One region of the Methylobacterium sp. PvR107 genome, then DNA from elsewhere that is predicted to be linked to it. Evidence: riboswitches for the same ligand, from Rfam matches in the RefSeq annotation. Region 1 holds a riboswitch; the other holds the start of a gene.
The links. A riboswitch is a leader RNA that binds a small molecule or an ion and turns the genes downstream of it on or off. The one in region 1 is predicted to bind thiamine pyrophosphate.
Positions count from the first base shown of each region.

Region 2: it holds a riboswitch for thiamine pyrophosphate, as region 1 does, so the genes downstream of both, thiC (phosphomethylpyrimidine synthase ThiC) here and thiO (glycine oxidase ThiO) in region 1, are expected to answer to the same signal.

Region 1 covers NZ_JAFIBW010000001.1:1,092,595-1,101,161, forward strand. The annotation lists gene JOE48_RS05035 (circularly permuted type 2 ATP-grasp protein) at 1-818, shown strand, start outside; gene JOE48_RS05040 (alpha-E domain-containing protein) at 884-1,831, shown strand; gene JOE48_RS05045 (transglutaminase family protein) at 1,853-2,680, shown strand; gene JOE48_RS05050 (peptidase) at 2,725-3,477, shown strand; gene JOE48_RS05055 (thiamine phosphate synthase) at 3,619-4,236, opposite strand; gene JOE48_RS05060 (thiazole synthase) at 4,254-5,057, opposite strand; gene thiS (sulfur carrier protein ThiS) at 5,060-5,272, opposite strand; gene thiO (glycine oxidase ThiO) at 5,269-6,492, opposite strand; TPP riboswitch at 6,557-6,685, opposite strand; gene JOE48_RS05075 (TIGR02281 family clan AA aspartic protease) at 6,869-7,375, shown strand; gene JOE48_RS05080 (glycosyltransferase) at 7,831-8,567, shown strand, end outside.
Region 2 covers NZ_JAFIBW010000001.1:4,600,711-4,609,277, reverse strand. The annotation lists gene JOE48_RS21755 (hypothetical protein) at 1-88, shown strand, start outside; gene JOE48_RS21750 (pilus assembly protein PilZ) at 201-455, shown strand; gene JOE48_RS21745 (acyltransferase family protein) at 465-1,535, opposite strand; gene JOE48_RS21740 (restriction endonuclease) at 1,643-2,017, opposite strand; gene JOE48_RS30465 (hypothetical protein) at 2,087-2,470, opposite strand; gene JOE48_RS30460 (hypothetical protein) at 2,491-2,859, opposite strand; TPP riboswitch at 2,972-3,077, shown strand; gene thiC (phosphomethylpyrimidine synthase ThiC) at 3,149-5,035, shown strand; gene JOE48_RS21725 (TY-Chap domain-containing protein) at 5,058-5,717, opposite strand; gene JOE48_RS21720 (hypothetical protein) at 5,828-6,166, shown strand; gene JOE48_RS21715 (class II glutamine amidotransferase) at 6,177-7,001, opposite strand; gene JOE48_RS21710 (N-acetylglutaminylglutamine amidotransferase) at 7,124-8,567, opposite strand, start outside.

The DNA.
Region 1 (8,567 bases):
CCACCCTGCGCAGCCTCGCGCCGGGCTCGGCGACCCGCGACCCGACCGTCGTGCTGCTCACCCCCGGGCGCTACAATTCCGCGTTCTACGAGCACTCGTTCCTGGCCGACAAGCTCGGGGTCGAGCTGGTCGAGGCGTCCGACCTCTTCACCAAGGACGACGTGGTCTACATGCGCACCACCGAGGGCCCGCGGAAGGTCGACGTGATCTACCGCCGCCTCGACGACGAATTCCTCGATCCCCTCGTCTTCCGCCCGGATTCGGTCCTCGGCGTGCCGGGGCTGATGAACGCCTACGAGCGCGGCTCGGTGACCCTCGCCAACGCGGTCGGGACCGGCATCTCGGACGACAAGGCGGTCTACAGCTACATGCCGGAGATCGTGAAGTTCTTCACCGGCGAGGAGCCGATCCTGCACAACGTGCCGACCTATCGCTGCCGCGAGAAGGACGCCTTCGCGTACGTGATGGACAACCTCTCCGACCTCGTGGTGAAGGAGGTCAATGGCTCCGGCGGCTACGGCATGCTGGTCGGCCCGCATGCCAGCAAGCGCGAGCTCGACGACTTCGCCAAGAAGCTCAAGCACGCCCCGGACGGGTTCATCGCCCAGCCGACCCTGTCGCTCTCCACCTGCCCGACCTTCGTGGCCTCGGGCGTCGCGCCTCGCCACGTCGACCTGCGGCCGTTCGTGCTGTGCGGTGCCGACCAGATCCGCATCGTTCCCGGCGGCCTGACCCGGGTAGCGCTGAAGGAAGGCTCCCTGGTGGTCAATTCCAGCCAGGGCGGTGGTACCAAGGACACCTGGGTGCTCGACGCCTGAGGTTTACGACGTCCGGACGTTCCGAGGCGCGGACATCGTGGTCCGCACGACTTGGCTGAAGACCGATGCTTTCCAGGACTGCCGATAACCTCTTCTGGCTCTCGCGCTACGTCGAGCGGGCCGATTTCGTCGCCCGCATCCTCGACGCGGCGCACCGCTTCGCGTCGTTGCCGACGAGCTACGGCGGCGGCAGCAGCAACGAGTGGGACTCCGCCCTGGCCTCGGCCGGCGACCCGGACGCCTTCAAGACCCACTACAGCGCGGTGAACGCCGACACGGTCTGCGACTTCCTGGCGTTCAGCCCGCACAACCCGTCCTCGATCCGCTCCTGCATCGAGGCGGCCCGCGAGAATGCCCGCTCGGTGCGCACGGCGCTCACCACCGAGATGTGGGACGCGATCAACGGCGCGTGGCTGGAGCTGCGCAACTACGCCGGCAAAGACCTCAACCGGGACGAGTTCGGCCGCTTCCTCGACTGGGTCAAGACCGTATCGCTGACCTTCGACGGTTCGGCGTTCCGGACGATGCTGCGCAACGACGCCTTCTGGTTCACCCGGCTCGGCACGGCGATCGAGCGGGCCGACAACACCGCCCGCATCCTCGACGTGAAGTACCAGATCCTGCTGCCGCACGACGAGACGGTGGGTGGCAGCCTCGACTACTTTCAGTGGACCACGATCCTGCGCGAGGTCTCGGCGTTCAACGCCTATCACTGGGTCTATCGCGAGAGCATCAAGCCGCTGCTGGTGGCCGACCTGCTGATGCTCAACAAGCAGATGCCCCGCTCCTTCGCCAACTGCTACGGCGTCATCGTCGAGTACCTGGACCTGATCGCCGATTCGTACGGGCGCCGGGGCCCGAGCCAGCGGCTCGCCGGCAACATGCTGGCGAAACTCGAGGGCGAGGACATCAACCGGGTGTTCGCCGGGGGGCTGCACGAGTTCGTGGAGGCGTTCATCGCCGAGAACAACAGCGTAGGCGAAGCGATCGCCAAGCAGTATCTGGTCGGCTGAACGAGACGGACGGGACAGCGCATGCGCATCCGCGTGGTTCACGAGACCATCTACACCTACGAGCAGCCGGCGCGCGGGCTCGTGCAGGTCCTGCGGCTGACGCCGCGCGATCATGACGGGCAGTACGTCCGCACGTGGCGGATCGACACCACCGTCGACGGACGCCTGACCGCCCGCGAGGACGGGTTCGGCAACGTCGTCCACTGGTTCACCCCGGACGAGCCGGCCGACGCCCTGACCATCCGCGTCACCGGCGAGGTCGATACCGACGACACGAACGGCGTCGTGCGCGGCACGGTTGAGCGCCTACCGGATCAGTTCTACCTGCGCGACACGGACCTGTGTGCCGCGAGTCCGGAGCTGCACGCCTTCGCCGAGCGCGTCGCGACGGCGGGGGACGGTGCCGTTCTGGCCCTGCTCCACCGGCTGATGGGCGCCGTCCAGGGCGCCGTGGCCTACGAGCCCGGCCCCGCCACCAGTGCCGTCCCGGCCGGCAGGGCCTTCGCGGCCGGGCGCGGCGTCTGCCAGGATCTTGCCCACGTCTACATTGCCGCTGCGCGTCACATCGGCGTCCCGACACGCTACGTGGCCGGCTACCGGGCCCGGGACGACGGGCAGGCGGACGTCGAGGCGCCCCACGGATGGGTCGAGGCCCTGGTGCCGGATCTCGGCTGGGTGGCGTTCGACCCCTGCTACGACGTCAGCCCGGCGGACAATTATATCCGCGTCGCGACCGGCCTGGACTATCTCGGCGCGGCGCCGATCCGCGGCAGCCGTACCGGGGGTGGCACCGAAACACTGGACGTGAAGCTGCGGGTCGAGCAAGGCAGGGCCTCCGCTCAATCCTGATCGTTCAGACACCGGTCCGCCGACCGCACGAGGGCCTGAAGACGATGACCTACTGCGTCGGTGTTCTGGTCGAGGAAGGGCTGGTCATGGTCGCCGATACCCGCACCAATGCGGGGCTCGACGACATCTCGACCTACCGAAAGCTCCACCATTTCAACGTGCCGGGCGAGCGGGTGATGATGCTCGCCTCGGCGGGCAACCTCTCGATCACCCAGTCGGTGCTCAGCCTGCTCCAGGAGGGCGTGCCCAGCGAGGACGACGGCGAGCCGCCGCAGAAGCTCGTCGAGGCGCCGACGATGTTCCAGGCGGCGCAGCTCATCGGCCGGGCGATCCGGCTGGTGCGATCGATCGAGAAGGATGGATTCGAGGCCGCCAATATCCGGTTCTCGATCTCCCTGCTGTTCGGCGGCCAGATCGGAACCGACGAGATGCGGCTGTACCTGATCTACTCGGCGGGCAACTTCATCGAGTGCAGCACCGACGCGCCGTTCCTCCAGATCGGCGAGCACAAATACGGCAAGCCGATCCTGGACCGGGCGGTGAAGTACACGACCGAGCTGTACGATGCCCTGAAGGTCAGCCTCGTCTCGATGGATTCGACCATGCGGTCGAATCTCGGCGTCGGCCTGCCGATCGACATCGCCTTGACCCGTCGGAATGCGCTGACGCTGGAGGTGAACCACCGGATCGAGGCCGGCGAGGGCTATTTCCACGACCTGCGCGAGCGTTGGTCGGCGGCGCTTCGGGCCGCGCACCGGGCCATCCCGCGGCCGCCCTATGGGCCTTCCAACTCCTAGAGCCGCCCCATCATCGGGCGTCTTTGCGAGCTGAGCGAAGCAATCCAGGGCGGCGCGTCATCGCCGGACTTGGCGCGTCCCTCGATTGCTTCGCGGTGCTCGCAAAGACGGCATCTGTTACCCTCAGGTCATCGTCCGAGCTTATGAAGCCTCCGCGGCGCTCCAGGCCTTCAGGAGCGCCCGCGTCGCTCCGGCCGGATCCTCGGCGCGCATCAGGCCGCCCATGATGGCGAAACCCGCCGCGCCTGCCGCGCGACAGGACCCGATCGCCTCGGGACCGAGACCGCCGAGCGCCACCACGGGCAGCCCGGCGCCGCAGCTGTCCGTGATTCCCTTGAGACCTAGCGCCGGTCCGTAGCCGGGCTTGCTCGCGGTCGCGTAGATCGGGCTGAGGGTCACGTAATCGGCGCCGGCCTTCGCGGCGGTTGCGGCCTCGCGCGGCGCGTGCGCCGAGACGCCGATCAGCGCAGCCTCGCCCAACGCGGCCCGCGCCGCAGCGATCGCCGCACGCCCCGAGCCGCCGCCGAGATGCACGCCGTCGGCACCGAGGGCGCGCGCCAGTGCGACATCGCCTCCAATCGTCAGGACGCCGTTCATGGCCCGCACGCACTCGGCCACGCGCGTGCCGAGGCGTCGCCGCGCGTCCGATTCCAGGTCCTTGTCCCGGAACCAGATCCAGCACCCGCCGCCGTCGAGGATCGCCTGCACGGTCTCGACGAGCGGCCGCGGATGCCCGTGCCGGTCCGTCACCGCCAGCATCCGTGACGGCAGCGCTGTCACGAGCCGACGAGGCCGAGCTGCGGGCTCGACGGCTCGGCCCGGCCGCGGCGGGGGATCCGCCCGGCCAGATGCGCGTCGCGCCCGGCCTCCACGGCCCGGCCCATGGCGCGGGCCATCCGCACGGGATCGTCGGCCTTGGCGATTGCGGTGTTGATCAGGCAGGCTGAGGCGCCGAGTTCCATGGCGATCACCGCGTCCGAAGCGGTGCCGATCCCGGCATCGACCACCACCGGCACCTTCGCACGGCGGCAGATCAGCTCGAGATTGGCCGGGTTGGCGACGCCCATCCCGGAGCCGATCAGGGAACCCATCGGCATCACGGCGGCGCAGCCGAGATCCTCCAGGCGCTGGCAGATGATCGGGTCGTCGTTGCAGTAGGGCAGGACCACGAAGCCGTCGTCCACGAGGTGGCGGCAGGCCTCCAGCAACTCGGTGACGTCCGGGTAGAGCGTCTCCCGGTCGCCGATCACCTCGACCTTGATCCAGTTGGTGTCGAGCGCCTCGCGGGCGAGTTCGGCGGTCATGATCGCGTCGCGGGCCGTCTCGCAGCCGGCGGTGTTCGGCAGAAAGCGCTTCCCCTTCAAGATCTTCACCGTGTCCGAGCCGTGTCCCTGGAGCGAGACCCGGCGGATCGAGGCGGTGACCACGTCGGCGCCGCTCGCCTCGACGGCGTCGCGCATGATCGCCTGGGTCGGGTAGCCGGCGGTGCCGATGAACAGCCGGGACGACAGGCTCACCCCGGCGATGATCAGGCTGTCGTCCCCGCTCTCCGGGCGCAGCGGCGTCAGAAACTGGTCCATGCTCAACCTCCCTGCATGGCGCGGACGATCTCGACGCGGTCGCCCTCCGCAACCGGGGTCTCGCCCCAGTCCCGACGGCGCAGCACCCGGCCGTTCAGCGCGATGGCGACGCCCTGCGGGCTCTCGATCCCGCTTTCCTCCGCCTCGAGACGGAACAGGGCGTCCACGGTCTCGGCGGCGCAGTCGCGCGGCTCGCCGTTGACGAAGAGCTTCATGCCGAGACCCTCCGGGGCTCGGGGCGGCCGAACCGCGCCAGGGTGAAGGGCCGGGCGACATCCGGCAGGACGCCCTCCAGTATCAAGCCGGCTACGGCGTCGGCGGTGATGGGGGCCAGCAGGTAGCCGTTGCGGTGATGGCCCGTGGCGGCGACGAGACCGGGGGCGATCACGTCGAGGATCGGCGCGTCGTCGTCCGAGGTGGGGCGGTAGCCGCTCCAGACAGCCTCGACCTCCATCTCTTCGATTCCGGGCAGCACCCGGCGTGCGCCCTCCAGCAAGGCGTAGAGGCCGCCCGCGGTGACGCCGGGCCGGAAGCCGCAATCCTCCACGGTGGCGCCGACGATGAGCTGGCCGTCGCTCTTCGGCGCCATGTGGACCTGCTCGGTCCAGATCATCCGGCCAAGCGTGCCGGTGCGCGGCGTGGTACGCAGGGCCAGCGACTGGCCCTTGAGCGGCCGGACCGGCAGAGCGAGCCCCTCCGGCAGCAGGCCGCCCTCCCCGCTCCAGGCACCGGAGGCCAGCACCACGGTCTCCGCCGCGAGGCCGCGATCCCCGGCCCGAATACCCGCGACACGGCCGCCCGAATAGTCGAGGGCGGTGACGGGCGTCCGCTCCACCAGGGTGACGCCGGCCCGACGGCAGGCTTCGGTGAGGGCGTGCATGACCAGCCGGGGATCGACCTGGTGGTCCAGCGGGCAGTGGATCCCGGCGGTGACGGAGGGGCGCAGGCCGGGCTCCAGCCGCCGAACCTCGCTGCCCGGCAGCCAGATCGCGTCGAGCCCGGAGCGGCGCTGCAGATCGAAGCGGAAGCGGAGGCGCTCGACCTCGTCGCGGCCGACCGCCAGGACCAGGGTGCCATCGGGACGGTAATCGATCGCGCGGCCGGACTCGGCTTCCAGGGCATCGCGGAATCCGGGCCAGAGCCGGAGCGACTCCAGGGCGAGCGGCAGGAGCGGATCCGAGCCGGGCTCGTGCTCGGCGGCGGGGGCCAGCATGCCGGTGGCTGCGAGGCTCGCGCCCGCGCCGATCGTGTCCCGCTCCAGCACGGTCACGGTGCGGCCCGCCCGGGCGAGCCGCCACGCAATCGACAGGCCGATCAGCCCGCCGCCGATGACGGCGATGTCGGTCCGCGCCGGCAGAGCCACGGGTGCGACACCGCAATCGGGGCTGCGGCGGCGGCCGATCGGTGAAGCGGGGCGGTCGAGGGGCACGGGCATCTCCGCGGATTGCCGTCGCGGGAACCGGGCCCTGTGCTTCGGTGAGAAGCTGTGGCCTGCCTTTCGGGCGGCCGCGGTCCAATCCCTACGCCGGTATGAGCCGGATCAGGTTCAAAGGATTTCCGCGCCGCAGGTCCTGACGGACGTGCCAGCGGTTTCTCAGCCCCTTGCCGGGGATCTCCCTGGAACGGGACAGATGTGGTCGCCCGCGCCGCATCGGTCAACCCCGCCGCTGACCGGCAGCGGCCGACGGACGGACATTCGTCGGACGCAGTCACCACCCGGATACCAAGCCGGACGAAAGCCAGCCGCCGGGCACCGGCCCTTCACGGATCGGGCGAAGACTACACAGCTCTGTCGGGTCGGAGCGGGAAGCGTGCGCACATTCGTGGTTGTCTGCACGATCGGCTTCCTGTCGACGATGGCTTTCCAGAAGCTGCGTGAGCGGACGCGTCCGGATCCAGTTGAACGGGCCTCAGCCGCGGCAACGGCGTCGGTTCTCGACGGAGCGGTGGCCGGCGTTGCGCTTCAGGCCGGGCGCAACGGGCACTTCTTCGTGAATGCCCTGATGGACGGTCGCGCCCTGTCGATGATGGTCGATACCGGCGCGAGTTCCTGTGCCTTCTCGGAGGAGGATGCCGAGCGGATCGGAATCCGTGTCCGCGCGGGCGATTTCAGCCGCGTCTGGAACACCGCGAACGGGACGGTCCGAGTGGCGCCGATCCGGATCGCCGTATTGCAGGTCGGTTCGATCACCGTGCGGGATGTGGACGCGGTGGTGATCCCGCGGGGGCGCCTCAGCTTGAGCCTGCTCGGCATGTCGTTTCTCAAGCGCCTGCGCGAGTTCAGCGTCAGCGGCGGAACGATGACCCTGCGGGGGTGAGGCGCCCCCGAGGTCCGTACCGGTGCCACGCCCGGACGCCTCGGAGCCGGAGGCCGGTCGCGGGGATCCGCTTCGTCCCATCGCGGGCCTTCCTCGAAGCGATTGCCTGCGACCCGGACCGGTCCGAGGGAAGCCAGATCGCTGCGGCGCCGCGGATGCCGAACTGCGCCTTTCGACCCGGCATGGAAGCCCGATTTGTTCCTTTGCGGCCGCGCTCGGAAACGCACAACCTTTCGATCAATATAGATCCCTATAGAAGAATTAATTTTCCGTCTTCATCACCACATCTCTCGGCAATGAGAGCAAAAAATGGAACATAGCTCTCTATTCTGAGTCGAAATAAGCTGAAATCCTGCTTCCGAAACCCGCCGAGACGCTTTGTTGTGGCCTGTTTCGATGTTACGAACGGACACGCCGTCTTGTCGGCCGCAAACATAATCTCGAATATGATTGCCATGAACGCTTTCGGTCAGACCGTCTGTTTGTCGATGATCGTCAAGAATGAAGCGCACGTCATACGACGCTGTCTCGATTCGGTTCGGTCGTTCATCGACTACTGGATCGTTGTTGATACCGGATCGACGGACGGGACGCAGGACGTCATCCGGGCGGCGATGGCCGATCGTCCCGGCCGGCTCGTCGAGCAACCGTGGGTCGACTTCGCGTTCAATCGGACCGAGGCGCTCAAACTCGCGCGCCCGCACGCCGACTACACGCTGATCATCGATGCCGACGACGAGCTGATCGTTCCCGAAGGCTTCGTTTTGCCGAAGCTCGCTGATGCCGGATACATGTTTACCATTCTTGATGGTAAGACTGAATATTTTCGAATACAGATGGTGAGCAATCGCTTCGATTGGCATTATCGGGGTGTGGTGCACGAATTTTTGGAATGCGCGGGCAATCCATCCACGCCGATGCTGCCGGTATCGATGCGCCGGGGCGATGACGGTGCGCGTCACCGCGATGAAATGTCTGAATATCGCGATCTCACCACAATGGAGAAGGCTCTTTCCATCGAGACCGACCCGTTCATGGTCGCACGTTACACGTTTTATCTGGCGAGATCCTATCGCGACGTGGGCGATGTCGCCAAGGCTCTCGCGTATTATTTGAAGCGTGCTGATCTCGGTTATTGGGAAGAAGAGGTTTACCTTAGCCTTCTCAATGCCGGGCTTATCTTGGAAACCCT
Region 2 (8,567 bases), 3.5 Mb from region 1:
CTACGATCGCCCGCCGCTACGCCGTCCCTACGACGCGGATTACGGACCGTCGCGGCGTCGCGATCGGGACGATCCGGACGAGGATTGATCTGCGACCTTGAAACTCAGTCCGCGCGCGCAACCGGCCTGTTAACCGTCGCTTGGCAACATGGTGACGCGCGAAGCCCGGCTCCACGGGCTGACGTGATCGGTGGGAGGCCATGACGGAGAATCGCCGCAGCGTTTTCCGGAAGAACGCCTTCACGATCGGCAGCGTGGTGCTCGCCCACGGCGAGGCCGGCTGCCTGGTCTGGGATGTGACCGAGACGGGCGCCCAGATCGAGGTCGAGGGCGACCAGGTCGTCCCGGCGACGTTCCTGCTGCGCTTGATTGAGGGAGCCGAGCCGCGGCCGGCCGCCGTGGCGTGGCGGCGAGGCCGCCGGATCGGCCTGACCTTCGAGCCTGTCGAAGGCTGAGCCCGCGCCTCAGCCCGGTTGCAGAGCGGTCACGGTGCGGGCGCCGGCCGTGGCGAAGACGAAGCGCCGGGGTCGCACGAACAGGAAATCGAACGGCGTGCCGCGCACGATCCGCTCGAGGATCAATGGCATCAGCACCGCCATCGCGATGACCATCAGGCTCGTCACGCCGACATCGGCGATCCAACCGCTGCGCACGAGAATCTCCCGCGTTGCGGCCATAGGCAACGAGAAGGCGAGATAGATCACGATCGAGCGCTGGCCGCAGATTCTGATCCCTTCGGCGACCGGACCGCCCAACCGGACGATCAGCGCGGCGGTCACGACGATCGCCAGGGCGCCTGCCGCACCCAGCGCAAGACTGACGAGCGGCAGACTGGCCAAGGTGGGATGATCCGGGTTGCGCCAGGGGGTCAGGGCCAGCCATCCTTCCAGGGCAGCCCAGGCGGCAAGGCCGCACAGGGCAAGACCGATCCGGCGGTGCGCGGTGTCGGCCAGCGCGAAGATCCGGCCCGCAAACAGGTACCCGGCGAGGAAATAGACATAGCGGGCGCAGAATTCATCGATCAGCGTCGAGTCGCTGCGGATGTCGGCGATCTGCAGCAGGGCAGCGCCCGCCAGCACCAAGCCCGCAGGCAGCTGGCGGAGCGCCTTGGTCACCACCGAGAACACCGCCAGCAGATAGATGAACCACAGGCTGGAATAGGGTTCGATCAGCGCATGGGCGAGATGCGCCACGAAGTCGGTCGGCCCACCGTCGCCTACGATCTTGCCGTACCGCGCGACCGACTGGATCACGAGCCAAAGCAGGTAAAAGTAGGCGAAGTGCACGACGCGGCGGTCGGAGAACAGACGCCAGTCACGGTCGATCACCCGGCCCATGAACAGCCCGGACAGCAGGAAGAAGTCCGGGATCCGGAACGGCTTCGCGAAGGCCACGACCGGATGCAGAAAACCTTCGCCGCCCATGGCTTCGCCGGTGCCGGTCACCGCATGCATCATGACCACGAGGAGGATGCAGATGCCCTTGGCGATATCGACCCAGGCGAGCCGATCGCTCGCATCCCCGGTTCCTGCCATCGTCCCGTCCTCGAAGCCGAGGCGATCCTGAACCGGGAACGGTTGACGACAAGGCTCTGCGCCGGCGCGAGCTGTCGACGTGGCGAATGCCCGGTAAATGGTGTGCGTCAGGACTTGCGCCGTGCCGCGCGCCGGTCGCGGGTCGTGCGGGTCGCGGCGTGGAAATCGGCGGGCTTGCCGCGGACCCAGGTCAGGAACCGCTCGATCTCCGGATCGGCCCTGAGGGCCTCCACATCGGCGAGGCGCTTGGCGATCTCGGCCTCGCTGTAGCGGGCATGGATGGCCGAGTGGCAGATCTGGTGCAGCCGGACCGTGCCCCGGTGCGTCCCGCCTTTCAGCTTCGGAGTCAGGTGATGGAGGCTGGAGCGGGCGCTGGGCGGGATCGGTCGCTCGCAGAGCGGGCAGACCGGATCCGGACGCGCGACCGTCTCCAATGCATCGGGATCATCGAAACTCCAACGCCGTGAGCGCCGTCCGACCACGCACATCCTCCCCCGTTCACCCTTTTACCCCTCAAAATCCGCCGGCGCCCAGACGGGCGCGAGGCGTTTTTAAAACAGCGCCTCGGCCTCGCGATCGCGGACGCCCAGGATCGAGACGTGGTCACCCGGAATGACCGCGATCCGGGCTCGTGGCCCGGCTGAAGCCGCAAGGGCGACCGCAAGCTTGGCCGGCACCACGGGATCACGGCGTCCGGGAACGATCAGCACGGGCGCCGTCCCGGTGCGGATGCGCCGGTCCGAGCGATAGGTGTCGCGCAGGAGCCGGGATGGGGCCAGCGGGACATGCCGCCGCACGGCATCCGTCATCGAGTCGAACGGCGCCTCCAGAGACAAGCCAAGCGACGAGGTGCGCGCGCCGATCGCGACTGCGACGGCGGCGCCCAAGGAATGGCCGTGAAGCAGGATCGGGGCACCCGGTGCCGGCGCGGCCACCGCCGCCATTCCGTCACGGATCAGCCCCGTCTCGCTCGGTTGCCCGGTCGAGCCCGGATAGCCGCGATCGGCGGGGGCCAGGACGCCCCAGACGCCAGGTGCCAGGCACCATCGCTGAAACGGGCCCCCTGCGGCTCGGGTCTCGAGCCATGGCCGTGGAAACTGACCACCACGCCGCAGCCCGGCTGCGACGACTTCCACAACGCGTGCAGCGTCTCGCCGTCCTCGGTGACGAGGGCGATCGCGGCCGCATCCGGAACTGCCACGCCGGCGCGCGGTGACCGATCGGCGCCCGGATAGAGGACGCGGCGCTGGTTGAGCCCGAGCACGACCAGGGCGAGCCCGTAGAAGAGAATGGCCGCGAGAACCAGGCCGATCAGGAGACGCATATCCGCCGGCGGGAAAGCGCCGCTTTCGCCGGAGCGCGAGACGGGCCGGGAGCAACTGTTCTTTACGGATTGCCCCCGGCATTGACAAAGCGGCCCGCGAGCCCGAGTCTTGAAACGTTCCGAGGGGGGCCCTGCAGGGGGCTGAGATTGGGCACGCTGCCCTGACCCTTGAACCTGATCCGGCTCATACCGGCGGAGGGACGGGAACCTGCGGTCGCGCGTCGCGCGGCCGGCTCTCTTCTCAGCCATCGCGTGGACCGGACCGCTCCAGAACGAGGAGAGGCCCACGATGAACGCACCCGTTCTCCCCAAGGACGTGAAAGGCAGCCCCGAGGCCGTGACCACCGGTCCGGTTACCGGATCGCGCAAGGTCTATGCGAGCCCGGCCGGCAGGCTGGATATCCGCGTGCCCTACCGCGAGATTGCCCTCTCCGATCCCAAAGAGGCTCCGGTGCGGGTCTACGACCCGTCGGGGCCCTACACCGAGACGGATGCGCGTATCGACCTCAATGCCGGCCTGCCCGGCGTGCGCGAACCCTGGATCGCCGGTCGCGGCTACGCGGCGGTCGCGCCGCGGGCGGTCAAGCCGGAGGATAACGGCTTCGCGGGCGACAAGCTCGTCGCCGCCTGTCCCGCCGAGCGGCTCATCCGCAAGGCCGCGCCGGGCCAGATGGTGACGCAGTACGAGTTCGCCCGCGCGGGGATCATCACCGAGGAGATGATCTACGTCGCCCATCGCGAGAATGCCTGCCGCGAGACGATGCTGGAGGGTGCGGACGCCGCACTCGCCGACGGCCAGAGCTTCGGGGCCTCGGTCCCGCCCTTCATCACGCCCGAATTCGTTCGGGACGAGATCGCCCGCGGCCGCGCGATCATCCCGGCCAACATCAACCACACCGAGCTGGAGCCGATGGCGATCGGCCGGAACTTCCTGGTCAAGATCAACGCCAATATCGGCAACTCGGCCGTGACCTCCTCGGCCGCCGACGAGGTCGAGAAGTTGGTCTGGTCGATCCGCTGGGGCGCCGACACGGTCATGGACCTGTCCACCGGCCGCAACATCCACAACATCCGCTCGTGGATCATCCGCAACAGCCCGGTCCCGATCGGCACGGTGCCGATCTACCAGGCGCTGGAGAAGGTCGGCGGCGATCCGCTCAAGCTCGACTGGGAGGTGTTCAAGGACACACTCATCGAGCAGGCCGAGCAGGGCATCGACTACTTCACCATCCATGCCGGCGTTCGGCTGGCCCATGTGCCGCTGACCGCCCGGCGCGTCACCGGCATCGTCTCGCGCGGCGGCTCGATCATGGCGCGCTGGTGCCTCGCCGGGCACCGGGAATCGTTCCTCTACGAGCGGTTCGACGAGATCTGCGACATCATGCGGGCCTACGACGTGTCGTTCTCGCTGGGCGACGGCCTGCGCCCCGGCTCGATCGCCGACGCCAACGACGCCGCGCAGTTCGGCGAGCTGGAGACGCTGGGCGAGTTGACCAAGGTCGCCTGGGACAAGGGCTGCCAAGTGATGATCGAGGGTCCCGGCCACGTGCCGATGCACAAGATCAAGGTCAACATGGAGAAGCAGCTGAAGGAGTGCGGCGAGGCGCCGTTCTACACCCTCGGCCCGCTGACCACCGACATCGCCCCCGGCTACGACCACATCACCTCGGGCATCGGCGCCGCCATGATCGGCTGGTTCGGCACCGCGATGCTCTGCTACGTCACCCCGAAGGAGCATCTCGGCCTGCCCGACCGGGACGACGTGAAGACCGGCGTCATCACCTACAAGATCGCCGCTCACGCCGCCGACCTCGCCAAGGGCCACCCCGCCGCGCAGCTGCGCGACGACGCGCTCAGCCGCGCCCGGTTCGACTTCCGCTGGGAAGACCAGTTCAACCTTGGGCTCGATCCAGACACGGCCCGGCGCTACCACGACGAGACGCTGCCGAAGGATGCCCACAAGGTCGCGCATTTCTGTTCGATGTGCGGGCCGAAATTCTGCTCGATGAAGATCACGCAGGACCTGCGCGCCGAGGTGCTGGCGATGGAGGAGGCCGGCGAGGTCGTGGGCGCATCGCCCGCGATGTCGAAGGCCGAGGCCGAGGCCGGCATGCGGGCGAAGTCGGAGGAATTCCTGGCCGAGGGTGGCAAGCTCTACGTCGACGCCGCCGAGTGAGATGGCGGCACGCCCGGTCCGTTCAGGATCCGGGCGTGCCGCAGCCCCGCCCCAGCGTTCCGCCACGCGGGGCCGCGATATCGAGGACCGCGCCCGGGCGGGCGCCGTAGGCATCGTGCAACGTCGCGAGCATCAGATCGGCAGCAATCCCGACGTCCGGTGGATCTCCCAGCTCCACGATCCGCGCAAAATTTTCCCGCGGACCATCCTGAACGAAGTGGAGCGCCGCCAGGGCGGCCAGAGCGGATGCATTCAGCCGCAGGCGGTCCCCTCCTGGTGGCCCGTAGGCGCCCGAGGCTGCCTCGCAGAGCATCTGCATATCCCGGTTCTGGAAGATGCACTGGACGTAACGCTGCGGGTGCGCGTGCAGCGTTAGGACGATGAAGCGGTCGCGCGAGACGGTGATCGATCCGCGTCGGTGTATGGCCTCGAGCCGCTCCGCGATCGCGCAGCGGTGTTCGCCGATGAAAAGCGTGCGCCCGCCCGGATCGACTCCGGAATCCGGCGCGGCCAGCGCCGCAGTCGCCGCAAAAGCGAGTGTGTAACAGACCCTGCGCATCTCGAAGCCACGCGATGCCGGAAGGCGTTCGGCCGTCACCGATCGACGGAACGGTGCCTGATCAGTCGCCCGACGCGAAGAATGCAGCACGAATTTGTGACGTGGCGGTAACGGGATGTTCATCGCATCGCCGAACGCCCTCAGGTGTCCGGTGGACCGTCCGCCGGCCTTAACCGATGATTAGGCAGGCGCGCGGTTCAATCCTCCGATCACAGGATCGCAGGAGACCGGCCATGGAGATCCGCACGCTGACCACCTCGTCGTCGGGGCCACAGGGCCTCGACGCCCTCGGAGCGACGGCCGCCGCCGCCGTGACCCAGAAGGCGCCTGAACCGCAGGTCGAAACCGCGCCGCTCGAACCTGCGGTGAAGCTCGACATCGGCTCCAATGGCGGCAAGGCGCGCTACATTCAGGATCCGGACACCAGCACGATCGTCTTCCAGGTGCTCGATCCCTCATCCGGTACCGTGATCGAGCAACTTCCGAGCGAGACCGCCTTGCGCAATCGCGCCTACGATTCCGCGCACGGAACGCGCAGTTCCCATTCCGGCAGCCTGTCGCGGGTCGCCTGAATCCGCCGGGTCAGGCTCGAAGGCGACGGAGGCCGTCGTCCGAGGCGTTGCCCCGCAGGCCGAACGCGGTCAGCGGAAGGATCTCCACGCGCTGATTGTGCCGGGCGATGAGGACGCTGTTTTCTGAGACGGAGGTCCACGTTCCGTGGTCGCGATCGAGCGGCTCGGAAGCGACGACGACGCCACCGTCGGACGCGCGATAGTAGAGAGAATTGGCCTTGTCGTTGGCGGCGTATCGGAACGCGTAGAGATCGCGTCCGTCCGCCAGAGCGGCTGTGAACCGGAACGGATGTTCACCCGCCAGATCGGTCAGCCGAACGAGCGCGCGCGCCGTTGCATCCACGGGATCGCGGCGCGGACCGGACCCCATCAGGCCGCAGCCGAGCAGGCCGAGGAAGATCGCCTCGGAATCCGTCGTGCCGGCACGGGACGGGTAGAGTTCGTCGGGGATCATCGCCTCGACCGGTCGCCGCAGCCGGCTCCAATCGCCGATATAGCCGTTGTGCATGAACAGCCACGGCCCGCACGCGAACGGATGGCAGTTCGGCCGGGTAATCGGCGTGCCCGTCGCGGCCCGCACATGCGCGAAGAACAGGTGCGAGTGCAGGTGGCGGCACAGGTAGCGCAGGTTGTCGTCCGACCAGGCGGGCTGCACCTCGCGATAGCGACCCGGCTCGGGATGATCCCCGTACCAGCCCAGCCCGAAGCCGTCGCCATTGGTCGCCGCCGTCGACTCCAGCGCCTGGATGCTTTGCGAGACCAGGCTATGGGATGGCTCAGTGACGTAATGCTCCAGCGGGATGGTGCGTCCCGCATAGGCGATCCAGCGGCACATCGACGGGAATCCTCCGGGTGCGTGTCGCGAGGCTGATCCGGGACGATCGTGGATAAAGCGGGGCACCTTGAGCGCCGCGTCAATCACATTCGCTCGCGAGAACCGTGCCGCGCCGGTCAGCCTCAGACGCCGTGGGTCTGCAGCCAGCTCTCGAGAAGGGCGACCTGCCAGAGCTTGGAATTGCCCTTGGGCGTCAGCGTGCCGTCCGGATCGGCAAGCAGGTGGTCGACATAAGCGCGGTTGAAGATGCCGCGCGCCCGCGCCTCCGGCCTGTCCAGAACCTCGCGGACGAAATCCAGGAATGGGCCGCGGATGTGCTTCAGCGCCGGGACCGGGAAATAGCCCTTCTTCCGGTCGATGACTTCGGCCGGAACGACCGCGCGGGCCGCCTCCTTGAGGATGTACTTGCCGCCGTCCCGGACCTTCAGCTCCGCCGGAATGCGTGCTGCCAGCTCGACGAGGTCGTGGTCCAGGAACGGGACGCGGGCTTCGAGACCGCAGGCCATGGTCATGTTGTCGACCCGCTTCACGGGATCGTCGACCATCATGATCTGCTGATCGAGCTGCAGCGTCTTGTCGATGGCACTGGCGCTTTGGGAACCTGAGAAGAACGCTTCGAGATACGCGGTGCTGTAGTCGCCGTTCAGCATGTCCGGCGCCAGCGCCTCGCGCATCTCGTCATGATCACGGTCGAAATAGGCTCTCGCATAATCGGACACGGGATCGGTCGAGCCCATCAGCTTCGGGTACCAGTGATAGCCGCCGAACACCTCGTCGGCGCCTTGGCCGCTCTGGATTACCGTCACGTGCTTGGCGACCTCCTGCGACAGGAGCAGGAACGCGACCGCGTCGTGGCTCATCTGCGGCTCGGCCATGGCGGCGATCGCTGCGGGCAGCGCCTCCAGCGTGCGTGAACCATCGACGGCAAGCTTGGTGTGGTCGGTCGCGAAGGTGCGGGCGATGATGTCCGAGTACTTGAATTCATCACCCTCGACGCCGTTCACCGCGTCGAACCCGACTGAGAAGGTCTTCAATCCGGTCTGGCCCTTGCGGGCCAGGAGCGCAACGAGAAGCGAGCTGTCGAGTCCGCCCGACAGGAGAACGCCGGTGGGCACATCCGCCACCTGCCGGCGCTCCACCGCCGTGCCGAGCGTCTCGAGGACCGCGTCGCGCCAATCGGCCTCGGTCATGCCGCGATCGGCCTGGCGCGGACCGATCGTGACCGACCAGTAGATCTCCTCGTGTCGGGTGCCGTCCCGTTCCAGGGTGAGGATCGTCGCCGGGGCGAGCTTGCGGACGCCCTTGAGGATGGTCAGCGGCGCCGGTACGCCCGCGTGCCAGCTCATGTAGTGGTGGAGCGCCGCCGGATCGATCGCCGTGTCGACATCGCCGGCCGCGAGCAGGGCCGGCAGTGACGAGGCGAAGCGGAAACGGCCTTTCACGTCGCTGTAGTAAAGAGGTTTGACCCCAAGCCGATCACGCGCGAGCACGACGCGTCCGGAGTCGCGCTCCAGGACGGCGAAGGCGAACATGCCGTAGAACCGCTCGACGCAGGCCCGTCCCCAG